2 regions of the Bradyrhizobium sp. BR 1432 genome follow, and region 1 is predicted to be linked to the other one. Evidence: riboswitches for the same ligand, from Rfam matches in the RefSeq annotation. Region 1 holds a riboswitch; the other holds the start of a gene.
What was found. A riboswitch is a leader RNA that binds a small molecule or an ion and turns the genes downstream of it on or off. The one in region 1 is predicted to bind fluoride.
Positions count from the first base shown of each region.

Region 2: it holds a riboswitch for fluoride, as region 1 does, so the genes downstream of both, ACSKB8_RS44110 (MFS transporter) here and ACSKB8_RS06400 (cation:proton antiporter) in region 1, are expected to answer to the same signal.

Region 1 covers NZ_JBPUGF010000003.1:1,315,672-1,320,083, forward strand. Annotated here, with positions in the region: gene ACSKB8_RS06395 (universal stress protein) at 1-269, opposite strand, end outside; partial or broken gene ACSKB8_RS06400 (cation:proton antiporter) at 281-1,620, opposite strand; fluoride riboswitch at 1,595-1,655, opposite strand; gene ACSKB8_RS06405 (histidine phosphatase family protein) at 1,809-2,432, shown strand; gene ACSKB8_RS06410 (MutS-related protein) at 2,461-3,942, opposite strand; gene ACSKB8_RS06415 (MutS-related protein) at 4,051-4,412, opposite strand, start outside.
Region 2 covers NZ_JBPUGF010000004.1:663,833-668,244, forward strand. Annotated here, with positions in the region: gene clpS (ATP-dependent Clp protease adapter ClpS) at 1-199, opposite strand, end outside; gene ACSKB8_RS44095 (DUF190 domain-containing protein) at 243-584, opposite strand; gene crcB (fluoride efflux transporter CrcB) at 587-1,015, opposite strand; gene crcB (fluoride efflux transporter CrcB) at 1,022-1,411, opposite strand; gene ACSKB8_RS44110 (MFS transporter) at 1,431-2,639, opposite strand; fluoride riboswitch at 2,768-2,844, opposite strand; gene ACSKB8_RS44115 (DUF1194 domain-containing protein) at 3,093-3,956, shown strand; gene ACSKB8_RS44120 (hypothetical protein) at 4,135-4,412, shown strand, end outside.

The DNA of each region.
Region 1 (4,412 bases):
ACCGGATGGCCGGCCACCACATGGGTGTGAAGCTCGACGTGGCTCTGTTCGGCCAGGCTTCGCGCCCGCTGAATGACCGAGTGATAGCGGCGCGCCGCCGTGCCGGTCTCCTCCCGAACCTCCTCGATAAATTCGGGCATGTAGTCAATCTCCTCCACGCAGATCATGTGAAGTTCGGCGCTGTTCTGTGTGGCCATCGTTATGGCAAACGCCAAGGCGTGGAATGCGTGCTCGGAACCGTCGTTGGCATGCAGAATTCTGCTGAACATAGCTGCCTCCATCATTCGGCGCGGCGCGCAGCGGGCCGAAGAGGTCTTAGGGGCTCCTCCTCAGCGTGCTGCGAACTGGTGTCGGGCAGCAGATGGTGAGGAAGATAGAATGCATTGGCGATGACTGTGGGTATCACGGCGCTGCCGATGACTGCGGCGACGAGCGCGGAATATTGGCCCTGGTTGATGATGCCATGTGAAAGGCCAAAGAGTGACGAGATCGTCCCAAAGGTCAGCCCGGTCGACATCAAAAGCGTCGTGTACATCGCCTCTCTGTTGGGAGAGCCAAAATACTTGGTGACGGGGTAGACACCCACGACCTTGGTTGCGATCTTGATCACCAGGAAGAAGAGGAATGCCGCCGGTGCAGCAATCAGCGCCGGCACAGACACAAACGAACCGGCTCGGATGAAGTAGAACGGCGTCAGCAATCCGAAGGTAAGAGTGCGCAGCCGGCGCACCAGGGCGTGGTCCTTTCCAACAGTGCCTGCGAGTACCATCCCGATCAGGTAGGCCGGAAGAACGGCCTCGCTGTCCGCCCACGTCGCCAGCGCCCCCATTCCGAACAGGCAGAGCAGCAGAAATTTCGTCTCCAGTTCGGACGGGCGTCCCCCATACAGCCGGAAGAACCGGGGGGTCAGCCAGGGCAGCACGCCGAAGACCACCACGCCAGTACCGAGAAAGATCAGTGTCTTTATCGTGAACGGAGAAAAGATCAGGCCGAGCGCAACCACCGTCCCGAGGTCCGTGACAAAGCAGGCGGCCAGAACTGTCTTGCCGTACTCGGTGGTGTTGAAGCCGAATTCGATCATCACGGCATAAACCACCGCCACCGAGGTGGTCGACATGGCGACACCTGCAAGCCAACTCGGCATAACGTCCCAGCCGAGCAAGTAGTGCGCCGCAGCGGTGCATCCGATGAATGGAAAAAGAAGCTGGCAAGCCCCACGGCTGCCGCCTCTTTCCACTTCAGCTTGAATACGACGGGGTCAAGTTCCGCACCTGCTAGGAAGGTCAGCACAATCGCGCCGACGCCCGAAAGGAATTTGACCCAGGACTCTTCGGTCCCGAGCACCGCCGATCCAATGGCGGCACCGATGATGAGTTGTGCGATCGTTCCGACCACGATCTCCGACAGAGCGGTCGAGATCCGGAGCCAGATCGACAGAAGGCTGGCGATCAGCGCCAAGCCCAACCACAATGCCGCCAGAGCCCAAACACCCGTCATCAGCGCCTCCAAGAACACGACGGCGATGCGCCGTCCGGAGAACTCACGTGCTGGATGCTTGGAAGGATTTGAAGCAAGCGCTCCCACCGACGGCAAGCGTCCGGTAGGAGTCATCAGCCTCATCGGCGGTTACGGGGGACCCCATCCCCTGAATTTTCGTCAATTGTAACTGGGAATCAGGCCATAGCAAGCGCGGAAAGCCGCCGTCAGGATCAGGACGATACCACGAAAGGCTCCGACCAGGCGCTGAACGATCCTTCGCGCTCGCGAATGGAAGAGGTAAAATGCGAGCGTCACTTACGGGGTTGAACTTGACCAAAATCCTGCTGGTCCGTCACGGTCACGTCGAAGGTATTCGTCCTGCCCGCTTTCGCGGACGAGAGGACCTGCCTTTGACCGGGCGAGGCCAAGCCGAAGCGCTCGCTGTCGCGCAGCGGATCGCGTCCAAATGGCGGCCGGAGCGGGTCTACACCAGCCCGCTGTCGCGCTGCGTCGCCACCGGCGCGGCCATCGCCACTGCGTGCGAGATCGAGGCGGAGAGCATTGAAGCGCTCAACGACATCGATTACGGCGCGTGGAGGATGAAGACCCATGAGGAAATGGCAGCTTCCGAGCCGATGCTTCACGCGACCTGGTTCAATACGCCCCACCTGATGCGATTTCCGGGAGGCGACTCCCTTCAGGACGTCGTTGCGCGCGCAGCGGACGCAGTCCGGCTCGCGCTCGAACGACACCCCTCTGGCACCGTCGTTCTGGTTTCGCATGATAGCGTGAACCGGGCGCTGCTTTTGCAGGTCGCGGACCTGCCGCTCTCCTCCTACTGGCGGCTCACGCAAGAGCCCTGTTGCATCAACGAGATCGAGATAACCAGCGATCGGATTCGTGTTCTTGCGATCAACGAGACCGCCCATTTAGACGGGATCGATCCGGCCTAGCTCAGCACACCGCCTCTTCTCGCCCAGGTTATTGAGCCGCTGACAGCCGACGGGATTGCGTCGACTGCTCGTCCCCTCCAAATACGTTCGCGTAGAGATCTTCCCCATAGCTCGTTTGCAGCGGCGTGGCTTCGATCAGCCGGAACGTCCGCGTGCCGTCCGGCTGGCGCTCCGACCGCAGGAACAGCGCATTCGGAAGCTTCTTCTGATGCATACGATGCGCGAACTGGTGCAGATGCGTCACGTAGCCGACCTTCACTCCCTTCTCCAGCAAGGCGGTCGCGATCTGCATCGCGATTTCCGATCCTTCCCGTTCATTGGTCGCCGCGAACAACTCATTCATGAGCATCATCGCGCCCGGACCAAGATGCTCAACGAGCTCGCTCATCCGGCTCAGCTCTTCGTCGAGCTTTCCACTCTCCATCGCGGCATCTTCTTCGCGCTTGAAATGGCTGAACAGCGCGGTCCGGACCTCGGCCGAAAACGTCTCCGCCGGGACGAACACGCCCGCCTGCATCATCAGTTGGGCGAGGCCCAGACTACGCAGGAACGTCGATTTGCCTCCCGAATTGGCGCCCGTGATCACGATGAGATCTTTGCCGGCGGTCACCAGATCGTTGCCGACGGGCACTCGGTTCATGCTGATCGCAAGACAAACGTCGTAGAGACCCAAGAACGACAATACGCTGCCGTCCAGCTCCACGGGCCTTGGAAGACAGGTGGGCGTGCCGAGCTTTTGAATGTGTTCGTAAAGGTTCAAGCAGCCCACATAGAAAGCAAGCTCAGTCCGCAGCATCTGAAAGAAGCTCGAAATGTGATCCATTGACTGGGCGAGCGCATTTGCCACCAGGTTGATACCCCGATCCCGCAATTCGGACAGAGCGCGGGCGCCGGCTTCGTCTCGCGGATTCAGATAGGACGTGTATCCTTCGGTGGTCGGCCACAGCCGGGCGAACCAGCCGAGATCCTTCCTATGCGGCTTGCGCAGGACGTAGTTGGTTGCCTTATTGCCCTTACCTAGTTGGGCGCTGACCAGAACCCCACCTTTGAATTTCAGCCGCTTCAGATGATCCTCGATCTCCTCAAAATACGGATCGCTCAGTTCAGCCCGGAGCATTTCGAATAATCTGGAGAATCCTCGTGAGTTGAACCGTCCAATGTTCCGGTCGGCCAAGGCTCGGAGCTTCCGTAAGGCCGGAACGAAGATGTCCAATATTTCGACGGCATGCGACAGCGTGCCGGTAGGGTAGCGCGACATCGGCGACCAATAGTGCTTTCTTTCGGCTTTCAATGCCTCGACCACGATGTCGTATGCCCGTCTGAGAGTCGGCCCGTGCTGCAGGCAGTCTCGCAGCACGTCCTGGCGATATTCGATCACGTCGAGTTCGCAAACTCCGTTGAGCAGCCCGACCAAGGCCACTTCCAACAGGAAGGCGTCACCACCGGCCATCGTGTTCAAGAGGATATCAAGTCCGAGATCCTGGTTCAGGGCGGCATGATTCCAGGGCAAGGCTTGATTGAGATCCAGTCCCGGCTCCTTCTGCCGGGCATAGGATCGATCTCGCCGCGATAGCAGCAGCGTCGGGTCGAAATCGCGCTGGATACAGCAGGAACGCCTTCATGGCTTGATGCGCTCCTTTACGCGCTGATGCGTCAGACCGTATTTCTGGGCGATCGCCATCGCATAAGCCAGGCCATCGGCAGTCCGCCGCTCGATCTTGAACGTGCGGACTGCCGGCTGGTCCGGTACAACCGTGCTCACCATCGAAACGGTCTCCGGACCGAACGTCGACAGCTCGTCGACGAACGTGACCCAGACGCCGAGCACATCCATGGCCGCGAGCTTCGTCATGACCTTCTGACTGAGGAATGTCTCGTCGCGAATCGTCGTGGAGGTGAAGATCTCATTCAAAATCACGATGGAGCGCCGCGTGACCCGCTTCAGGATCGAACGGATCCGAACCAGGTCGTCTTCCAGTT
Region 2 (4,412 bases), on a different contig from region 1:
CGACGCAGGTGCCCAGCTTGTGCGCGGTGATCATCACCTTGTAGGCCTGATCCTCCGTCATGCGGAATTCGGCCTTGAGCACCATGGTGACGAATTCGCGCGGCGTGTAATCATCGTTGATCAGGATGACCTTGTGCAGCCGCGGCCGCTCGACCTTGGTCTTCGTCCTGGTTTTCGGTGTGGTAACAGTATCGTTCATTCCGCCTCCCGGACACGGCGGGCTCGGGTTCCTGCTGGAGCGATCAGCTCGCGGCCTTCGCACCATATTGTAGGACCTGCACCTTCTCCAAGGTGATCAGGCCGCTCGACATCATGCCATCCAGGATGGGCAGGAATGCGTTGATGTTGTCCTCGCTGTCGACGATCTCGATCAGCAGCGGCAGGTCTTCCGAAAGTCGCAGGATCTTCGAAGTGTGCAGCCGGCTCGATTTGCCGAAGCCCATCGGACCGCGCAGCACGGTGGCACCGGCGAGGTGCCGCTCGCGCGCGGTCATCACGATCGCTTCATAGAGCGGCTTGCCGTCGAAATGGTCGCTCTCGCCGATGAAGATCCGAAGCAAAACGGCCTGAGCGGGGATTTGCATGGTCAACTCCTTGTCAAGCGGTTGTAGCGGCTCGCCATCATATGCCCGAGCCACGCCGACACCAGCCAGCAGATGACGGACGCTGCGACATAGGCAAGTGCCGTGTACTTCAGGCCGCCGTGGAGCAGTCGGAAGGTCTCCAGGCTGAAGGTCGAGAACGTGGTGTAGCCGCCGCAGAACCCGGTCATGACGAACTGCCGGTGCTCCGGACGCGCCAGCATGCGGCCGTCGGGGCCGGTCAGCGCCGCGTAGAAGCCGATGATCAGCGATCCCGTGGCGTTGATGAACAGCGTGGCGAAGGGAAAGCCCGGTCCGGTGTCGAGCGCGAGACCGACCAGATAACGGGTCAGTCCGCCGACGATGCTGCCGGCGGCAACCCAGGCGTAGAGTATCGCGCTACGCCAGCGCTCGGCGGAGGAGGGGACGGCCATGCGCTTCTATCCTCCAAGCCTGTCCGCGAGGAGGAAGCCGCAACTGACGGCTGCAAGGCACAGCCCGACCGAGAGCACGACATTGCCGAGCGCGGAGAGCGGCTCGCCGCTCCGCGCCAGCGTCAGGGTTTGCAGACTGAACGAGGACACCGTGGTGTAGCAGCCGAGAAAGCCGGTCACCGCGAACAGCCAGGGGGTGGGCGTGGCGAAGGCCGAGCCGGGATGGGTCGCGAGCGCGCCGAAAATGCCGATCAGGAAGGCGCCGGTGACATTGATGGTCATGGTGCCCCACGGAAACGTCTCGCCCAATCGCCGCGCGATCGCGCCGGACACGAAATAGCGCGCACAGCCGCCGAGCACGCTACCCATCATGATCGCAAGCACCCCACTCAGCACGACGAAAGCCTCCCCGTCATCATTCTTGCTCCGCTGCCAGACCGTTGCCGACGGCAAGCAGCCCCATGAGCGAGATCAGGGCAAAGCCGAGTCCCGCCAGGAACGTGCCTGCCGGACCATAGGCATCCCACAACGCGCCGGCGATCACGCTCGCAGCCAGCAGGGCCAGGCCCGTGAGCAGGTTGAAATAGCCGAATGCGGTGCCGCGCAGGCTCGGCGGCGCGGCATCGGCGACGAGGGCCGAGAGCAGGCCTTGCGTCAGCCCCATATGCAGCCCCCACAGCACGACGCCGAGCGCGAGGCCTGCAAGGCTCGGGAGCAGTGCCAGCGCGAGGTCGGCGCCGGCGAGGAAGACCAGGCCGAGCGCGAGCAGGCCGGTGCGGTTGATCCGGTCCGACAGCACGCCGGCGGGATAGGCCGACAGCGCATAAGTGACGTTCATCAGCACCAGCACCGCCGGCACCCACATCGGGTTGAGCCCGATGTTCTGCGCGCGCAGGATCAGGAAGGCCTCGCTGAAGCGCGCCAGCGTGAACACGACACCGACCGCGACGACGCGCCAGTAGACTGCCCCGAGCTGCTGCATCGCGGCAAGATTGAGCGGGTTCGTTGCAGGTTTTCGGTTCGGATCCGGCTCCGGCTCGTGCACGGCGAAGGCGATCAGGCCGAAGGACAGAAAGGCCGGCAGCACTGCCACCCAGAACACGATCGTAAAATTGTCAGCCGTCCACCACATCATGCCGATGGCCGCGAGCGGCCCGACGAAGGCGCCGATGGTGTCGAGCGATTGCCGCAGGCCAAAGCTCGCGCCGCGCAGGCCGATGGGAGCGATGTCGGCGATCAGCGCATCGCGCGGCGCGCCGCGAATGCCCTTGCCGACGCGGTCGATGAAGCGTGCCGCCACCAGCCATCCGACGCTCGGGGCGAGCGGAAACAGCGGCTTGGTGAAGGCGGCCAGCCCGTAGCCGAGCGCGGCGAGCAGCTTGCGGCGGCCGAGCCAGTCCGACAACGCGCCGGAGAAGATCTTCGTGATCGAGGCGGTCGCCTCGGCAATGCCCTCGATGAAGCCGACCGTGAGCGTGGAGGCGCCGAGCGCGGTGACGAGATAGACCGGCAGCAGCGCATGGATCATCTCGGAGGAGATGTCCATCAGCATCGAGACGAAGCCGAGCACCCAGATTCCCCTGGGTAAGGTGGCGCGCGCAGCATTCGGTGTCGTCGTGGTCACGTCTTCACTTTCTCCTGGCCTTGGCTTGCTGGCCCAGTTTCCTGCCTTCGCCACCAGGCAACAAAAAACCCGCCATCGGCGGGTCGGTCCATGCTCCCACCAAAGGCAGAGGCTCAAAGATTGCCCCACCTCAAGCAGGAGTCATCAGCCCAGTACGATCATCGACCGCCGGGCGGTTGTCGGGGACTCCATCCCCATCTGTGCATCCAGCCTAGCATGGAAATTGCGGCGGACAAGTGGGCCGGCCGCGCTGTCCCTAGGCGTCATTCTGCGCGCGTCGCGAGCTCTGGAACGACGGTGCCGGTCTCGCTGTGTGTTCCAGTCGCGCGAAGCGAGGCAACACGGCGGCGAGCACGTCGTTCCTAACTCGAATGTGAAGCGCAAGCGATCTTCGCACTTTGCGGCAAGGCGATTGCATGTCACCATCGCGTCATACGACGGGAGACCGCTGCGATGCGCTTGCTGTTCTCGATCGGGGCTGTGCTGGTGGCCGGCGTGCTTGCCGGAGGGGACGTCGCGGGCATCGCGGCGCCAGGACCTAAATTCGAGCCGCTTGAGAATCAGCCGCAGCGGCTGGCTGCCGACAAGGATGCACAGACGGTCGACGTCGAACTGATCCTCGCGGTCGACGTCTCCTACTCCATGGACATGGACGAGCTCGCGGTCCAGCGCGAAGGCTACGCGCTGGCGATCCAGTCCAAAGAATTCCTCCAGGCGCTGAAGCTCGGTCCGAACGGCCGGATCGCGGTAACCTATTTCGAGTGGGCCGCCTCCAGCGACCAGAAGATCATCATCCCCTGGCGCCTGATCGACGGCCCCGAGACCGCGGATGCGGTTGCCGCCGAGATCATGAAGACGCCGATCCGGCGTGCCTCGCGCACCTCGATCTCCGGCGCGATCACGTTTGCGATGCCGCTGTTCGACGAGGATCCATATCGGGGCTTGCGTCGCGTGATCGACATTTCCGGTGACGGCCCCAACAACAATGGCATCCCGGTCACGGTGGCGCGCGATGCCGCGCTCGAGAAGGGCATCGTCATCAACGGTCTGCCGATCATGGTCAAGGAGCCGTCCTATTCGACCATGGATATCGACAATCTCGACTTCTACTACGAGGACTGCGTCATCGGCGGTCCCGGCTCTTTCGTCATCACGATCAAGGATCGCGACAAGTTCAAGGAAGCGATCCGCACCAAGCTGCTGATGGAGGTCGCTGGCCGCATGCCGGAGCGCCCCGTGATGCGGGTTGCGGACAAGGAGCCGCGCGTCAGTTGCATGATCGGCGAGAAGATCTGGTCGGACCGCTGGGGCCGTTAATAGCGCACGCCGGTTGGGACCTTTCGCCTCATCTCGCCCGACGGTTGAATTTAACCGCTCGTTAACCGGCACATGGCCCTAATCCGGTTGTTTCAGTTCGTTTCCGATCGCAGTTTTGACTTTGCTGTCGGGCGCGCGAACGAGAGCGGGTTCGTCGAACCCGTCCACCGAGCAGACCATGGCCATCGTCACGTCGAGCACCAGCCAGATTTCTCCCGCCAACGAGCGGCTGTATCACCAGAGCGCGCTGCTTGGTGACTGGAAGGGCAATTGGGTGGGCAACAACCAGCCCGTCGGCTTCAAGGTCGTGAACATCCGCGGTGCCCGGGCGCAGGTCGAGTACACCCATAACGGCCACACCGAGCGCGGCTTTGCCGAGGTCAAGGGCACGCTCATCACCTTTGGCGGGGTCACGGTCGGCACCAAGGACGGCAAGAACATGGTGCTGCTGTTCTC